Thermopolyspora flexuosa: one gene and its partner. Each later gene encodes a partner of the first gene's protein in a complex. Links are inferred from orthologs where the notes say so. Each region holds a gene or a part of one and is shown on either strand. Other genes may lie near its edges. The genes, in order: FHX40_RS02860 and sucB.

Evidence for each region.
Region 2: FHX40_RS02860 (region 1) and sucB share a complex: the UniProt entries of both Bacillus subtilis proteins name them as parts of the 2-oxoglutarate dehydrogenase (OGDH) complex. The link is inferred for Thermopolyspora flexuosa from one-to-one orthologs.

The regions. Positions count from the first base shown.
Region 1 is NZ_VFPQ01000001.1:641,439-650,254, reverse strand. The notes cover bases 2,856-7,117. They hold FHX40_RS02860 (multifunctional oxoglutarate decarboxylase/oxoglutarate dehydrogenase thiamine pyrophosphate-binding subunit/dihydrolipoyllysine-residue succinyltransferase subunit), read left to right. Parts: upstream 2,856-3,242; coding sequence 3,243-6,917; downstream 6,918-7,117. Other genes in these bases: FHX40_RS02855 (DUF6104 family protein), read left to right, coding at 7,038-7,117. In the rest of the region: FHX40_RS02875 (ROK family transcriptional regulator), read right to left, coding at 1-130; FHX40_RS02870 (SDR family oxidoreductase), read right to left, coding at 422-1,315; FHX40_RS02865 (MBL fold metallo-hydrolase), read right to left, coding at 1,472-2,656; more of FHX40_RS02855, read left to right, coding at 7,118-7,232; FHX40_RS02850 (DUF4097 family beta strand repeat-containing protein), read left to right, coding at 7,307-8,119; FHX40_RS02845 (PadR family transcriptional regulator), read left to right, coding at 8,116-8,816. UniProt on the Bacillus subtilis protein: E1 component of the 2-oxoglutarate dehydrogenase (OGDH) complex which catalyzes the decarboxylation of 2-oxoglutarate, the first step in the conversion of 2-oxoglutarate to succinyl-CoA and CO(2).
Region 2 is NZ_VFPQ01000001.1:3,378,853-3,386,306, reverse strand. The notes cover bases 3,053-5,952. They hold sucB (2-oxoglutarate dehydrogenase, E2 component, dihydrolipoamide succinyltransferase), read right to left. Parts: upstream 5,280-5,952; coding sequence 3,825-5,279; downstream 3,053-3,824. Other genes in these bases: lpdA (dihydrolipoyl dehydrogenase), read right to left, coding at 5,324-5,952; FHX40_RS14305 (Type 1 glutamine amidotransferase-like domain-containing protein), read right to left, coding at 3,053-3,606. Also shown: FHX40_RS14325 (class I SAM-dependent methyltransferase), read right to left, coding at 1-53; FHX40_RS14320 (DUF4191 domain-containing protein), read right to left, coding at 106-807; lipA (lipoyl synthase), read right to left, coding at 1,054-1,989; lipoyl(octanoyl) transferase LipB, read right to left, coding at 2,113-2,790; more of FHX40_RS14305, read right to left, coding at 2,869-3,052; more of lpdA, read right to left, coding at 5,953-6,715; FHX40_RS14290 (leucyl aminopeptidase), read right to left, coding at 6,818-7,454. UniProt on the Bacillus subtilis protein: E2 component of the 2-oxoglutarate dehydrogenase (OGDH) complex which catalyzes the second step in the conversion of 2-oxoglutarate to succinyl-CoA and CO(2).

The DNA of each region.
Region 1 (8,816 bases):
TGGTGGAGCGGGCGAGCCCGGTGACGCGCGCCAGGTCGGCGCGGGTGGTCGCGCTGCCCGCGCCGATGAGGGTGAGCACGTCGGCAGGAGAGCCGGGTACGGCCCGCTCGTCGCCCGTCGGGGTGGCCATGCCCGAGACCATAAAGCCGACTTTCGCCGGAATCAATACCTATTTTTGCCGATCATCGAACGAAGTCCCCTCATGAGGCGGCGCAGCCTGGTCCGATTCGACCGACTTGCGCCGGGCCATGCCCCGCGACACGGCGACTTACGCCGATGATCGAACAAAGATCGGCCCGGCCGCGCCGTACCCGAGGGCGGTGCGCTACGGCACGGCCGGGCCCGGAGACGCGAACGGCACCCGCGGTGAGTGCCGCGGGTGCCGCACGGAAACCTGGGGATCAGGGGCTCACGGGATGCGTCAGAGCATCTTCTCCATGGACGCCTGGGCCTGCTTGCCGAGCTCGGTGGTGAGGTACGGCTGCTCGGCCATGATCGCCTCCCAGTTGTCGCGGATCGCCTCGGGGCTGATCTCGTCGGTGCGCCAGCCCGGGCCCTCGGCGACGAACACGCGGGCCACCCGGCCGCCGCCGACGGAGAACACCTCGCCGGTGGTCTCGCAGCTCTCGTGGGCGAGGTAGGCCACCAGCGGGCTGATCCGGTCGACGGAGAACTTCTGCTCGAACTCGGCCGGGAGGATCGACTGGGTCATCCGGGTCCACGCGACCGGGGCGATCGCGTTCACCTTGATGTTGGCGCGGGCGCCCTCGATCGCGAGGGTCTTGGTGAAGCCGACCAGGCCCATCTTCGCCGTGGAGTAGTTCGTCTGGCCGAAGTTGCCGAACAGGCCGGCCGGCGAGCTGGTGTTGATGATCCGGCCGTACGCCTGCTCCTTCATGTGCGGGAAGGCGGCGCGGGTGACGAGGAACGAGCCGCGCACGTGCACGGCGAGCACGGCGTCGAACTCCTCGACCGTCATCTTGCCGAACGACCGGTCGCGCAGGATGCCGGCGTTGTTGACGAGGATGTCCACCCGGCCGAACGCGTCGAGGGCGGTCTGGATGATCGCCTGGGCGCCCTCCGGGGTGGCGACGTTGTCGGTGCTCGCGACGGCCTCGCCGCCGTTCTTCTTGATCGTCTCTACGACCTCGGCAGCGGGGCCGGAGGAGGCGCCGGTGCCGTCGAGCGCGCCGCCGAGGTCGTTCACGACGACCTTCGCGCCACGCTCGGCGAGCAGGAGCGCGTGCGACCGGCCGAGCCCGTTTCCGGCGCCGGTGACGACGGCGACCTTCCCATCAAACCGAAGCTCCGACATGTGTGCGCCTTTCAGGAGAACAAGGTTCGGTTGATGTCCACACGATAGCCGGGCCCGCACCGGTCGCCGCTACCCGGCGGTAACCATCGGGCCGAGAACACGTTTCATCGTGCCGCCCGGGTACGGCCCGGCACGCCCGGCCGCGGGCCCGCGGGCTCAGTCGGCCGGGTACCACAGGTCGGGTGTACCCGGCACCCGGCGGACCCGGCCGCGGGACTCCAGCCAGACCAGGTGGGCGAGCGTCTCGTTGTTCGCCATCCTGCGCATGAACTGCGGAATCGATTCCCAGGGCCGGGACCAGGTGAGCCGGCTCGCCAGCTCCCAGCAGGAGGCGCCGCCCGCCGCGGCGACCGCCGCCTCGATCTCGGCGAGCCGCTCCTCGTGGTGGGCCATGAGGTGGTCGACCCGCGCGGTCAGCTCCAGGAACCGGTACTCGTGCGCGGGCAGCACCTCGGTCACGCCCGCCTCGACGCCGACCGCGCGGATCGTGGCGAGCGAGTCGAGGTAGTCGGCGAGCGGGTTCGGGGACGACTGGGGGTGCACCGACACGATCGGGGTGATCCGCGGCAGCACGTGGTCGCCGGTGATGAGGATGCGGCGCCGCTCGGAGACGAAGCACAGGTGGCCGGGCGAGTGGCCGGGCGTCCACACCGCGCGCAGGTCCCAGCCCGGCAGCACCGGCCGGTCGCCGTCCTCGATGAGCACGTCCGGGCGGGCCGGGGCGGCGAACCGGCGGGCCAGCGAGGCGAGGTTCACCGCCTCGGTGATCACCTCCTGCGGAGCCCCGCACCGCTCGAGCAGCTCCCGGTCGCGCCGGATCAGCTCCCGGACCCGCGCCTCGGGGTCGTCGCCGAGGTCGAACAGGCGGTCGTGGACGAGGTTCGCGTCCGCCGGGTGCACCCCGATCCACGCCCCCGAGTGCTCGCGCACCCGCCCGGCGAGGCCGTAGTGGTCGGGGTGGACGTGGGTGACGAGCACGGCGCGCACGTCGGAGATGTCGAACCCGGCCTGGCCGAGCCCGTCGCGCAGCGCGGTGAAGGCCTCGTCGCTGTCCCACCCGGCGTCGATGATCGCCACGCCGCTCGTCAGCTCGAGCGCGTAGACGAGCACGTACCGGAGCGAGTTGATCGGGATCGGCACGGGGATCGACCAGAGGCCGGGCCGTACCCGCTCGACGCGGGGCAGCTCGCCGTTCCGCCAGGCGGCGCGCTGGCGCTCGTCGGCCGGCGTGACCGTCCGCGCCGGGGCACCCGAAACGTCACCCGCGGCGGCCGGCGTGCCCCCGGACGCCGCGTCCGCCGCGGCAGAACCGGCGGCGCTCACCGCTGAATCCCGTACCATCCCAAACTCCCTTCGACCCCCACGATTGTGCGCACATAAATCGAATTGCGTTCTAGTGGGGGTCGCCGGAAGCCCGGTACGGCCCGGCATACACGGACGGCACGCGGCCGGGGCGCGATCGGGAACCCGGCCCGCCGGCCCGGCCGCCCGCCGCAGGCCGCACGACGGCGGACGGGCCGACCCGTGAGCGTTCCATGCGACGGAACGACCGTTAGTAACACATATGATTCAATATGGGCACGTTCGGGATAAGCGGTGCCCTAGACGTCCCCGCCGGGCGAGACCGGCCTGGCCGCGCGGAAACCAGGGCCTAACCGGCGGGTCAGGGCGCCGAGTGGTGACCAACCGCGCGCGCACTGAGAGGATCGGTTCGAGGACATGCCCAGCACCTCGCCCCTCGGCGGAGCGCCGCCGCCGGGACGCCGCGCACCCAAGGAGCCGCCGGATGCGCACCGGATGAGTCACCGGACCCGTAACGTGCCGACCACGCGATCCAGTTGTTGGGCACACGCCCCCTGGCGGGGCGAGTAGCCTTGGACAGGTCTTCCAATCCAACGCCGATCTGCGGAAGAGGGCGATTTCCGCCGTGTCGTCTGAGTCGTCGCGGACAAACCCGCTGGCCAGCTTTGGGCAGAACGAGTGGCTTGTCGATGAGCTGTACCAGAAGTACCTAGAAGATCCCGAGTCGGTGGACCGCGCATGGTGGAACTTCTTCGCTGATTACGACGGCGGCGCCAAGCGCGCCCCGGCCACTCAGGCGAGCAACGGCGCCGAGGGCGCCACGGCCACCGCGCCGGCACCCGCGGAATCCGCTCCGGCCGCACCGGCGGCCCCCGCCCCGGCCAAGGCGGCGCCCGCCCCCAAGAAGGCGGCGAAGGCCGCCCCCGTGCCCCAGGGCGCGGAGGAGGAGCGGCTGCGCGGCGCGGCCGCCCGCACGGCGGCGAACATGGAGGCGAGCCTCGCCGTACCGACCGCCACGAGCGTGCGGGCGATCCCGGCGAAGCTGCTCATCGACAACCGGATCGTCATCAACAACCACCTGGCCCGCGGGCGTGGCGGCAAGGTGTCGTTCACGCACATCATCGGCTACGCCGTGGTCCAGGCGGTCAAGGCGATGCCGGAGATGAACTACTCCTACGCCGAGATCGACGGCAAGCCCACGCTCGTCAAGCCGCAGCACGTCAACCTCGGCCTCGCCATCGACATCAAGAAGCCCGACGGCAGCCGGCAGCTCCTCGTGCCCTCGATCAAGCGGGCCGAGACGATGAACTTCCGGGAGTTCTGGACCGCGTACGAGGAGATCGTGCGCAAGGCCCGGGCCGGCAAGCTCGCCGTCGAGGACTTCGCCGACACCACGATCACCCTCACCAACCCCGGGACGATCGGCACGGTGCACTCGGTGCCGCGGCTCATGCAGGGCCAGGGCACGATCATCGGCGTCGGCGCGATGGAGTACCCGGCCGAGTACCAGGGCGCCTCGGACGAGACCCTCGCCCGCCTCGCGGTGAGCAAGATCATGACGCTCACCTCGACCTACGACCACCGCATCATCCAGGGCGCGCAGTCGGGCGAGTTCCTCCGCAAGATCCACCAGCTCCTGCTCGGCGAGGACGCGTTCTACGACAAGATCTTCGAGGCGCTGCGCATCCCGTACGAGCCGGTGCGCTGGGTCCGCGACATCTCGGTCAGCCACGACGACGAGGTGACCAAGTCGGCCCGGGTGCTCGAGCTCATCCACGCCTACCGGGTGCGCGGCCACCTCATGGCGGACACCGACCCGCTCGACTACCGCCAGCGCAAGCACCCCGACCTCGACATCCAGTCGCACGGCCTGACGCTGTGGGACCTGGAGCGCGAGTTCCCCACCGGCGGCTTCGGCGGCAAGCCGCTGATGAAGCTGCGCGACATCCTCGGCGTGCTGCGGGACTCCTACGTCCGCACGATCGGCATCGAGTACATGCACATCCAGGAGCCCGAGGAGCGGGCCTGGATCCAGGAGCGCGTCGAGCGGCCGCACCAGAAGCCGAGCCGGGAGGAGCAGCTCAACATCCTGCGCCGGCTCAACAACGCCGAGGCGTTCGAGACCTTCCTGCAGACCAAGTTCGTCGGCCAGAAGCGGTTCTCGCTCGAGGGCGGCGAGTCGCTCATCCCGCTGCTCGACTCGGTGATCACCTCGGCCGCGCAGGAGGGCCTCGACGAGGTCGTCATCGGCATGGCCCACCGCGGCCGGCTCAACGTGCTCGCCAACATCGTCGGCAAGTCGTACGCGCAGATCTTCGCCGAGTTCGAGGGCAACCTCGACCCGCGCAGCGCGCACGGCTCCGGTGACGTCAAGTACCACCTCGGCGCGACCGGCGACTTCGTCGCGTACGACGGCTCCAAGATCAAGACGTCGGTGGTGGCGAACCCGTCGCACCTGGAGGCCGTCGACCCGGTGCTCGAGGGCGTGGTCCGCGCCAAGCAGGACCTGCTCGAGCGCGGCGAGGAGGGCTTCACCGTGCTGCCGATCCTGGTGCACGGCGACGCCGCGTTCGCCGGCCAGGGCGTGGTCGCCGAGACCCTCCACCTGTCGCAGCTGCGCGGCTACCGCACCGGCGGCACGGTGCACGTGGTCGTCAACAACCAGGTCGGCTTCACCACCTCGCCCGCCTCGTCCCGCTCGTCGGTGTACGCCACCGACGTGGCCCGGATGATCCAGGCGCCGATCTTCCACGTGAACGGCGACGACCCCGAGGCCGTGGTCCGGGTGGGCCGGCTCGCGTTCGAGTACCGCCAGGCGTTCCGCAAGGACGTGGTCATCGACCTCGTCTGCTACCGCCGCCGCGGCCACAACGAGGCCGACAACCCGAGCTTCACCCAGCCGCTCATGTACGACCTGATCGACGCCAAGCGGTCGGTGCGGAAGCTCTACACCGAGGCGCTGATCGGCCGCGGCGACATCACGGTCGAGGAGGCCGAGCAGGCGCTGCGGGACTACCAGGAGAAGCTCGAGCGCGCGTTCACCGAGGTCCGCGAGGCGGCCAAGCGCCCGCCGGAGCCCGGCGCGGTGCTCAAGCCGCCGGCCGAGGACCTGGTGCCGTGGCGGCACGAGGACACCCCGACCGCCACCACCGAGGAGGCGATCAAGCGGGTCGTCGACACCCAGATCAACCTCCCCGAGGGCTTCACGCCGCACCCGCGGCTCGTGCCGCTGCTGCAGCGCCGCGCCCAGATGGTCGAGGAGGACGCGATCGACTGGGCGATGGGCGAGACGATCGCCTTCGGCTCGCTGCTCATCGACGGCCACCCGGTGCGGCTCGTCGGCCAGGACTCCCGGCGCGGCACCTTCGGCCAGCGGCACGCCGTGCTCGTCGACCGGCTCACCGGCGAGGAGCACACCCCGCTCAAGGCGTTCAACCACGGCACCACGAAGTTCTACGTGTACGACTCGCTGCTCAGCGAGTTCGCCGCGATGGGCTTCGAGTACGGCTACAGCACCGTGCGCCCGGACGCGCTCGTCTGCTGGGAGGCGCAGTTCGGTGACTTCGCCAACGGCGCCCAGTCGATCATCGACGAGTTCGTCTGCTCCGGCGAGGAGAAGTGGGGCCAGCGCTCCTCGGTGGTGCTGCTGCTGCCGCACGGCTACGAGGGCCAGGGCCCGGACCACTCCTCGGCCCGCATCGAGCGGTTCCTGCAGCTGTGCGCCCGGGACAACATGACGGTCGCCCAGCCGACGACCTCGGCGCAGTACTTCCACCTGCTGCGGTGGCAGGTGCTGTCGAACCGGCGGCGCCCGCTCATCGTGTTCACGCCGAAGTCGCTGCTGCGGCACAAGGGCGCGACCTCCCCGGTCCGCGACTTCACCGGCGGCTCGTTCCGCCCGGTGCTCGGCGACACCAAGGTCGACCCGGCGGGCGTGCGCACCGTGGTGCTGTGCTCCGGCAAGATCTACTACGACCTGCTGGCGCGGCGGGAGAAGCTCGGCCGGAACGACGTGGCGCTCGTCCGGCTGGAGCGGCTCTACCCGTGGCCGCGGCAGGAGCTCACCGCCGAGCTCGACCGGTACGGCCGTGACGTCCAGCTCATCTGGGCGCAGGAGGAGCCGGTCAACATGGGCCCGTGGCCGTACCTGACGCTCAAGCTCGCCGAGATCCCCGACCTGCTGGGCGGGCGGCCGATCCGCCGGGTCTCCCGGGACCCGAACCCGTCGCCGGCGACCGGCTCGCACGCCAAGCACGAGGAGGAGCAGGAGGAGCTGCTGAAGAAGGTCTTCGGCGCCTGACCCTCCCGCCGGCGGTCCCCTCGCGGGGCCGTCCGGACCGAAGACGACGATCCGGTCCCCCACACCCGGGCCCGCGCGGCCCGGTGTGGGGGACTTCCGTGTACGCAGGAGGACACTGCGATGTACTTCACCGACCGCGGCATCGAGGAGCTCGTGGAGCGGCGCGGCGACGAGGAGATCGCGATCTCCTGGCTCGCCGAGCGGCTGCGCGAGTTCGTCGACCTCAACCCCGAGTTCGAGACCCCCATCGACCGGTTCGCCACCTGGCTCGCCCGGTTCGACGACGAGGAGGACGGGCTCGACGACGACGCGTAAGACGCGATATGTCTTGACTTCGGGTAGACGCGATATATCGTGTCTATCGGAAATGTCGAGACGGAGGGCCCGTCATGCAACGCTGGACGATCGAGCGACCGGATCGGCTCACGTTCGGCCCCGTCACCGAGCTCACCGTGCGCATCGTGGCGGGGCGGCTCGCCGTGCTGGCGAGCGACGGACCTCCGATGCTCGAGGTGAGCGAGATCGGCCCGGCGCCGCTCACCGTGACCCACGACGACGGACGGCTCTCCGTCGGCCACGGCGACCCGACCCTGAAAGGGGTGCTCGGCTGGCTGCGCCCGGACCGGCGCAGCGCGACGCTCACCCTCACCGCGCCGCGGGACTGCCCGGTCCAGGTGGGCGTGGTCTCCGCCTCCGCGGTGCTCGCCGGGTTCGAGAACCGGACCAGCGTGCGGAGCGTGAGCGGCGACATCGTGCTCGACGGCGTGAGCGGCGAGATCAGCACCGAGACCGTGTCCGGCACGGTGGAGAGCCGGGCGCTCGCCGGGGACTTATCGTTCACCAGCGTGGCCGGCGAGCTCACCGTCGCCGCCGGAACCCCGCGGCGGCTGCGGGCGGACACGGTCTCCGCCCGGATCACCGCCGACCTCGTGCTCACGCCCACCGGGCACGTCACGGTCACCAGCATCTCCGGCCCGGTCGTGGTACGGCTGCCCGCCGACGTCGACACCGACGTGGTGCTGCGCTCCAGCATCGGCAGCATCACCACCGGCTTCGGCAACCTCCGCTGCGACGGGCACCCCGGCGCCCGGTCGGTCAGCGGACGGCTCGGTGGCGGCATGGCCTCGGTCGAGGTCACCACCGTGTCGGGGGACGTCACACTGCTGCGCGGGGAGCCGCGCCCGGGAGGGGAGGAGTCATGAGTCCGGTGTTTCGCCACGGGCGGCTTCGGCTGTACCTGCTCAAGCTGCTGGAGGAGAGCCCGCGGCACGGGTACGAGGTGATCCGGCTGCTGCAGGACCGGTTCCTCGGGGTGTACTCCCCCTCCCCCGGCACGATCTACCCGCGGCTCGCCCGGCTCGAGGAGGAGGGCCTCGTCACGCACGAGGTGCGGGACGGCAAGAAGGTGTTCACCATCACCGACAAGGGGCGGGCGGAGCTGAACGCCCGGCTCGACGAGCTCGCCGAGCTGGAGCAGGAGATCGCCGACTCGGTGCGCGACATCGCCCGCGAGGTGAAGGAGGACGTCCGGGAGACCGTGCGGGCGCTGCGCGACGAGCTCACCCGGGTGGCCCGCGACATGCGGCGCGGCGAGGCGGCGGGCCGTACGGCCGGCCGGTCGGAGCCGCGCGCGGAGGAGCGGCGCGGGCCGCGGCGGCTGTTCCCGATCACGGTGGCGTGGGGCCGGCCGCCCCAGGAGCTGCTGGACGAGGGCGAGCAGTGGGCCCGGGAGTGGCTGCGGATCTGGGACCAGTTCTGGAGCGGCTTCGGCGGCACCGGCGCGGGCGGGACCCGTGAGTCCCGGGACGACCGCCGGGCCGAGTACGACGCCGAGCTGGGCCGCATGCTCGCCGACTTCGTCGCGCGGATCCGGCACGAGGCCGCCCAGGCGGAGCTGGA
Region 2 (7,454 bases), 2.7 Mb from region 1 along the record:
AGCGGACGCCGCGCCACGCGCGTGGGGAACTCCGCAGTGAACTCCTCGGTCATGCCATCACCATCGCGTCGGCGGCGCGGTCAGGGGAAGTCCGGGGGAGATGCGTCAGCGGCCCTTGGGCATGCGCACGCTGCGCGGGATGCGGGCGCCCTTCGGCAGCGGGCCCTTGGGCACGGGCAGCGTCTGGGGGAGCGCCCGCAGGCGGGAGTTGACCTCGGAGACGGCCGGCTTGCGCAGGTTCCGCGGCAGCTTCAGCAGGTGCCGCTGCAGCTTGCGCAGCGGGACCTGGCCCTCGTCGTTGCCGCACTGGATGTCGTACACCGGCACGTCGATGGCGACCCGCTGCACCCGCTTCTTCTCGGCCGCGAGCAGCCGCTGCACGCGGTTCCGCGGGCCCTCGGAGACGAGGATGATGCCGGGATAGCCCACCACCCGGTGCACCACGTCCTGCTCCCGGTTCACCGCGACCGCGGGGGTCACGTGCCAGTTGCCGCGCATGCTCTGCAGCACGGCGGCCGCCGCGCCGGGCTTGCCCTCCAGCAGCGTGTGCTGCGCCTTCTGGGCGAGCTGGCCGAACACCAGCAGCGCCACGGTCATCGCGAGCAGGATCCCGATGACGATCATGTAGACGAGCCAGCTCGTGGCGATGCCGATGAGCACGCACACGAGCAGCGTGCCGAGCGCCGACGCGATGACGATCGGCATGCCCTTCGGGTTGACCTGCTGGATGATCTGGGCGATCAGTTTGAGTTGCTGGATGCGGCCCGGGCGATCTGTGGTCGCGGGGTCGGCGGGCTTCTTCGCCATGTCTCGAAGGATACAAACAGCGGGGTGCGACTGGGAAAACGGCCCGCCTCGGTCACATTTCGGTCGGATCATGGTCCGGCCGTGAACGCCCGGCCGGACCGGGCCTCACGGTCGGCGCGGCCGCGACGGAGACGGGGTGACGCGGGGATCGCCGGGCCGCCGTGCGGGATCGGCGGCGGCGCGGATGGTCACCGATCCCGGTGGCGTGCCACGGGCCCGGAGCGGACCCGGGCGGCGATCCGCGGGTCAGACGGGGTGGATGGCGCGCCGCTCGAGCGCCTGGCGGTACAGGCGGCCCGCGCGGTAGGAGGAGCGCACCAGGGGACCGGACATGACCCCGGCGAACCCCAGCTCCTCGGCCTTCTCGCGCAGCTCGACGAACTCCTCCGGCCGCACCCACCGGGACACGGGGTGGTGCCGCGGGCTCGGCCGCAGGTACTGGGTGATGGTGAGCAGGTCGCAGCCCACCTCACGCAGGTCGCGCATCGCCTCCACGACCTCCTCGGGCTCCTCGCCCAAGCCGAGGATGAGGTTGGACTTGGTCACCATCCCGGCCTCGTGCGCGATGCGGAGCACCTCGAGCGAGCGCTCGTACCGGAAGCCCGGGCGGATGCGCCGGAAGACGCGCGGCACGGTCTCGATGTTGTGCGCGAACACCTCCGGCCTGCTCGAGAACACCTCCTCGAGCCTGGCCCGGTCGGCGTTGAAGTCGGGCACGAGCAGCTCGACGCCGCACCCGGGCACCATCTCGTGGATCTTCCGGGCGGTCTCCGCGTACAGCCACGCCCCGCCGTCCGGCAGGTCGTCGCGCGCGACCCCGGTGACGGTCGCGTAGTGCAGGCCCATCCGGCGCACCGACTCGGCCACCCGGCGCGGCTCGTCGACGTCGTACTCGGCGGGCTTACCGGTGTCGATCTGGCAGAAGTCGCACCTGCGCGTGCACTGGTCGCCGCCGATGAGGAAGGTCGCCTCCCGGTCCTCCCAGCACTCGGAGATGTTGGGACAGCCGGCCTCCTGGCAGACGGTGTGCAGGTTCTGGTCCCTGACCAGCGACCTGATCTCGTTGAAGTTCGGCCCGTTGCGCAGCCGGGTCTTGATCCACTCCGGCTTGCGCTCGATCGGGGTCTGACTGTTTCGGACTTCCAGACGGAGGAGCTTGCGGCCCTCGGGGGAGACGGTCACGCTGCCCTCCTCGTCCGCGCGGTGCTGTCGGTCACCCCTCCAGCCTATGCCCGTTCAGGCATCGGCCCGGCATCGGCCCGCGTCCCGCCGCGCGGGCGCCGGCCGCGGCCGCCCGGCAGGGGGTCACAGCCGCAGCAGGTCCTCCTCCTGGAGCTCGACGAGCTCCACGCCGAGCACTCCCGCGAGGCGCTTCTCGGCGACGGGCGTCACCTCGTCGACGGTGAGGCGCCGACCGGTCTCGGCCGACAGCGAGGTCACCCCGCCGTCCCTGACGCCCCACGGCACGATCCGGTTGTACCAGCTCAGGTCGTTGGCGCAGTTGAGCGCGAACCCGTGCATGGTGACGCCCTTGTGCACCCGGATGCCGACCGCGCCCAGCGCCCGGTCGGGCAGCCCGCTCGCCGGGTCCCCGGGCACCCAGACGCCGCCCACGCCCGGCACCCGGCGCGCGGTGACGCCGAAGTCGGCGCACACCTGGATGAGCGCCTCCTCCAGCAGCCAGACGTAGCGGTTGATGTCGAGCGACTCGGTCAGCCGGATGACGGGGTAGGCGACGAGCTGTCCCGGGCCGTGCCAGGCGATCTTGCCGCCCCGGTCGACGTCGATCACCGGCGTGCCGTCGGTGGGCCGCTCCTCGGGCAGGGTCCGCCGGCCCGCGGTGTACACGGGGGCGTGCTCCAGCAGCAGGCACGTGTCGCCGATCTCCCCGGCGACGCGCCGTTCGTGCACCTTGCGCTGCAGGCTCCAGGCCTGCTCGTAGGGGACGTCCACCCCTAACCGGACGATGGCCAGCTCACTCATGCCGATCTCCACTGGGAGGGGGCTCCTCGGCAGCGCCGCGGGCGCTCCCCGCTGCTCACCGCCCCAGCGTAGAGCAGTTCACCGCTCGAGCAGGCGCGGTTCGATACGCAGCTCCTTCACACCGCCCGAACCGTCACGCTCGATCCGGTACGCGGCGCCCTTGGGGTCGATCGACACCGCCCCCGCGAACTCGGTGCCGACGTAGTGCAGCGCCACGCCCTCGTCCGCGGCGTACCCCTCGGGCAGCTCGCCCGAGGCCACCGACCGGTGCAGCAGCGGCCGCCGCTGCGGCTCGGAGTTGTAGTGCACCCCGCAGGAGTACGGCAGCAGCCCCATGCCGTCGGCCCACGGCCGCAGCTCGGGCCCGAACGAGTCGGTGTTGCCGCCCACGTGCCAGCACAGCGCCCCGGCGCTCTGCCCGGAGAGCACCACGCCGGCCCGCCACGCCTCGGCGAGCGCCTCGTCGATGCCGTGCAGCCGCCACAGCGCCATGAGGTTCGCCACGCTGCCGCCGCTGACGTAGATCACGTCCTGCTCGAGCAGGAAGGCGCGCGGGTCGGGCACGTTCGGCATCGGGAACAGCGCGAGGTGGCTCACCTCGACGTTCCAGCCGCGGAACGCGCCGTACATCTTCAGCAGCCACTCGGAGTCGTCGCCCACCGCGGTGGCGAGCAGGCACAGCCGCGGCCGTTCCTTCCCGGTGAGGTCGAGCGCGTAGCGCAGCAGCCCGGTCGGCTCGATCACCCCGAACCGCGGCGTGGCCCGGAACGAGCCGCCGCCGATCGCCACGATGTGGGACTGCCCGGAAGTGCTCATCACGCCTCCCTCACCGCACCGCCCGGCACATCCGGACCGGTACGGCACCGCCCCGCCACGGCGGCGTGCGCCGTTCCGGCCCCCGCATGGCCTCAGACTCTACCCTGCCGCCGCTCGCGCGCCCGTGGGGTGCGCGAGGGGAACGCGCCGCGGTCCGCCTCCCGGACGCGTCCGGGAGGCGGACCGCCCGCCGCCGCACGGGCGGCGGGGCGCAGGGGTCACTCCAGCCCGAGCTGGGCCTCGAAGCGGCCCTCCTCGAGGCGGCGCTTGATCGTGGTGAGGAACCGGGCGGCGTCCGCGCCGTCCACCAGCCGGTGGTCGTAGGTGAGCGACAGGTAGACCATCGACCGGATCGCGATCACCTCACCGTCCGCCGTGTCGAGCACCACCGGGCGCTTGACCACGGCGCCGGTGCCGAGCATGCCGACCTGCGGCTGGTTGAGGATCGGCGTGTCGAACAGCGCGCCGCGGCTGCCGGTGTTGGTGATGGTGAACGTGCCGCCGGTGATCTCGTCCGGGCTGATCTTGTTGGTGCGGGTGCGCTCGGCGAGGTCGGCGATCTTCCGGGCGAGCCCGGCGAGGTTGAGGTCGCCGGCGTTGCGGATCACCGGCACGAGTAGGCCGCGCTCGGTGTCCACCGCGATGCCGAGGTGCTCGACATCGAAGTAGGTGACCTCGTTCGTCTCGTTGTTGATCGTGGCGTTGAGCTTGGGGTGCTGCTTCAGCGCCTCGACCGCGGCGAGCGCGAAGAACGGCAGGAAGGTGAGCTTCACGCCCTCGCGCCGCTGGAAGTCCTCCTTGGCCCGCTCGCGCAGCTTGGCGATCTTGGTGACGTCGACCTCGACCACCGAGGTGAGCTGCGCGGAGACCTGGAGCGACTCCATCATCCGCTTGGCGATCGTCTGCCGCAGCCGCGACATCTTCTCGGTACGGCCGCGCAGCGTGGTGTCCACCGGAACCGGCTCGGGACCGGCGGCGGGCTGGGCCGCGGGGGCCTGCGCGGGCGCGGCCGGAGCCGCCTGCGCGGCCTGGGCGGCCGCCTCACGCTTGCGCCGGGCCGCCTCGAGCACGTCCTGCTTGCGGATCCGGCCACCGACGCCGGTGCCGGTGATCGTGCTCAGGTCGACGCCGTGCTCGGCGGCGAGCTTGCGCACGAGCGGCGTGACGTACGGCCCCTCGGCGGCCGGAGCGGGCGCCGGGGCGGCCGGCTGCTCGGGCGCCGGAGCCGGGGCCGGGGCCGGAGCGGGGGCGGGCTGCGGCGCGGGGGCCGGAGCCGGGGCCGGCGCGGGCTGCGGGATCGAGGCGATCGGCGGCGCGGCCGGCTCGGGCTGCGGAGCCGGGGCGGGCGGGGGAGCGGGCTGCGGCTCGGGCGCCGGAGCCGGGGCCGGGGCCGGCTCGGCGGCCGGCGCGGCCGGGGCGACCGTACCCTCGGCGGCGTTCGGGTCGATCACGGCGAGTTCGGCACCGACCTCGACCGTCTCGTCCTCCTTGACGAGGATCTTGGTGATCACGCCGGACGTCGGCGAGGGGATCTCGGTGTCGACCTTGTCGGTGCTTACCTCGAGGAGCGGTTCGTCGGCCTCGACGCGCTCGCCTTCCCTCTTGAGCCAGCGGGTTACGGTGCCCTCGGTGACGCTCTCGCCGAGCTGGGGCATCTGTACGGAGACCGGCATGGTGTCCTGTGACTCCTTCTATCGCATGTGGTGTGAGGGCACTTTTAGTCGTGCACGTGGAGCGGCTTGCCGGCGAGGGCGAGCATCGCCTCACCGACGGCCTCGGACTGGGTGGGGTGGGCGTGGATGAGCTGGGCGACCTCGGAGGGCAGCGCCTCCCAGTTGTAGATGAGCTGCCCCTCGGTGACCAGCTCTCCGATGCGGCGGCCGACCATGTGCACCCCGAGCACAGGGCCGTCCTTGGCCGCGACGACCTTGACCGCGCCCTGCGTCTGCAGGATCTGGCTCTTGGGGTTGCCGGCCAGGTCGTAGACGAACTCGGTGACCTCGTAACCGCGCTCACGTGCGGTCGCCGAGGTGATCCCGACCGAGGCCACCTCGGGGTCGGAGTAGGTGATGCGCGGCACGCCGTCGTAGTCGATCGGCGCCGGGTTGAGCCCGGCGATGTGCTCGGCGACCAGGATGCCCTCGGCGAACCCGGTGTGGGCGAGCTGGGGGGTGGGGATCAGGTCGCCGACCGCGTACACCCCCGGCACGCTGGTGCGGCAGTACTGGTCCACCTTAACCGTGCCGCGCTCGATCACCACGCCGGCCTCCTCGTAACCGAGGCCCTCGGTCACGGCGCCGCGGCCGACCGCGACGAGCAGCAGCTCGGCCTCGAGGGTCTCGCCGCCCTCGAGGGTGACGACCACGCCGGTGGCGGTGGTCTTGACGCTCTCGAACCGCACGCCGAGCTTGTAGCCGATGCCGCGCCGGCGGAAGGCCCGCTCCAGCAGCTTCGAGCTCGACTCCTCCTCGGCGGGCAGCAGGTGGGGGAGCGCCTCGACGATCGTCACCTCGGCCCCGAACGAGCGCCAGATGCTGGCGAACTCGACGCCGATCACGCCGCCGCCGAGCACCACCACCGAGCCCGGCACCCGGTCGAGGGTGAGCGCGTGGTCGCTGGTGATGATCCGCTCGCCGTCGATCTCCAGGCCGGGCAGGGTCTTGGGCGCCGACCCGGTGGCGAGCACGATGTTGGCCGCCTCGACGACCTCCTGGTGGCCGTCGCGCGTGACGGCGATCCGGTTCGGCCCGACGAGCCGGCCGAAGCCCTCGATGATCGTGACGCCCCGCGCCTTGATGAGGCCGGTCACGCCCCGGAAGGCACGGCTGACGATCTTCTCCTTGAAGGCGTGCACGGCCGGCATGTCGATGCCCTCGAACCGGGCCTTGACCCCGAACGTCGCGCTCTCACGGGTCTCGTCGGCGACCTCGGCCGAGTGCAGGAGCGCCTTGGTGGGGATACAGCCGCGGTGGAGGCAGGTGCCGCCGATCTTGTCCTTCTCGATCAGCGCCACCCGCTTGCCGAGTTCGGCCGCCCGCAGGGCGCAGGCGTAGCCGCCGCTGCCACCCCCCAGGACCACGACGTCGAAGGGGCCGCTGCCATCAGCCACGGGAATGCTCCTTGTCGGATCTCTGTGCCGCCGGGTGCCGGATCACGGCCTGTCCAACGGCATCTTTTCACTTGTGCGTGCGCGATGTGACGGGCTTGACCCTCACTTCGCGTACCGGGCGGCCAGGCCGATGAGCGTCCGGGTGCCCGCACCGGTGCCGCCCTTGACCGTGTAGCCGTACGGCTCGGTGCGGTGGAACGCGGGCCCGGCGATGTCCAGATGCGCCCAGCGCAGGCCGTCGGGGACGAACTCGCGCAGGAACACCGCGGCGGCGAGCATGCCCGCGACGCGGTCGGGGTGGACGTTGGCGATGTCGGCGACCGCCGAGTCGAGCGACCGGCGCAGCTCCTCGGGCAGCGGCATGCCCCAGGCCGGCTCACCGACCTCGTTGGCGACCGCCACCACCTCGTCGCGCAGCGCGTCGTCGTTCCCCATCACCCCGGTGGTGCGGTTGCCGAGCGCGATGATCTGCGCGCCGGTGAGGGTGGCGATGTCCACGAGCACGTCGGGCGAGTCCTGCGCGGCCCGGCCGAGCCCGTCGGCGAGCACGAGCCGGCCCTCGGCGTCGGTGTTGAGCACCTCCACCGTCTTGCCGCCGAAGGTGGTGAGCACGTCGGAGGGGCGCTGCGCGGTGCCGCTCGGCATGTTCTCGGCGAGGCACAGGTAGCCGATCGCGTTCACCTTCAGCCCCAGCCGCGCGATCCCGATGAGCGCGCCGAGCACCGCGCCCGCGCCGCCC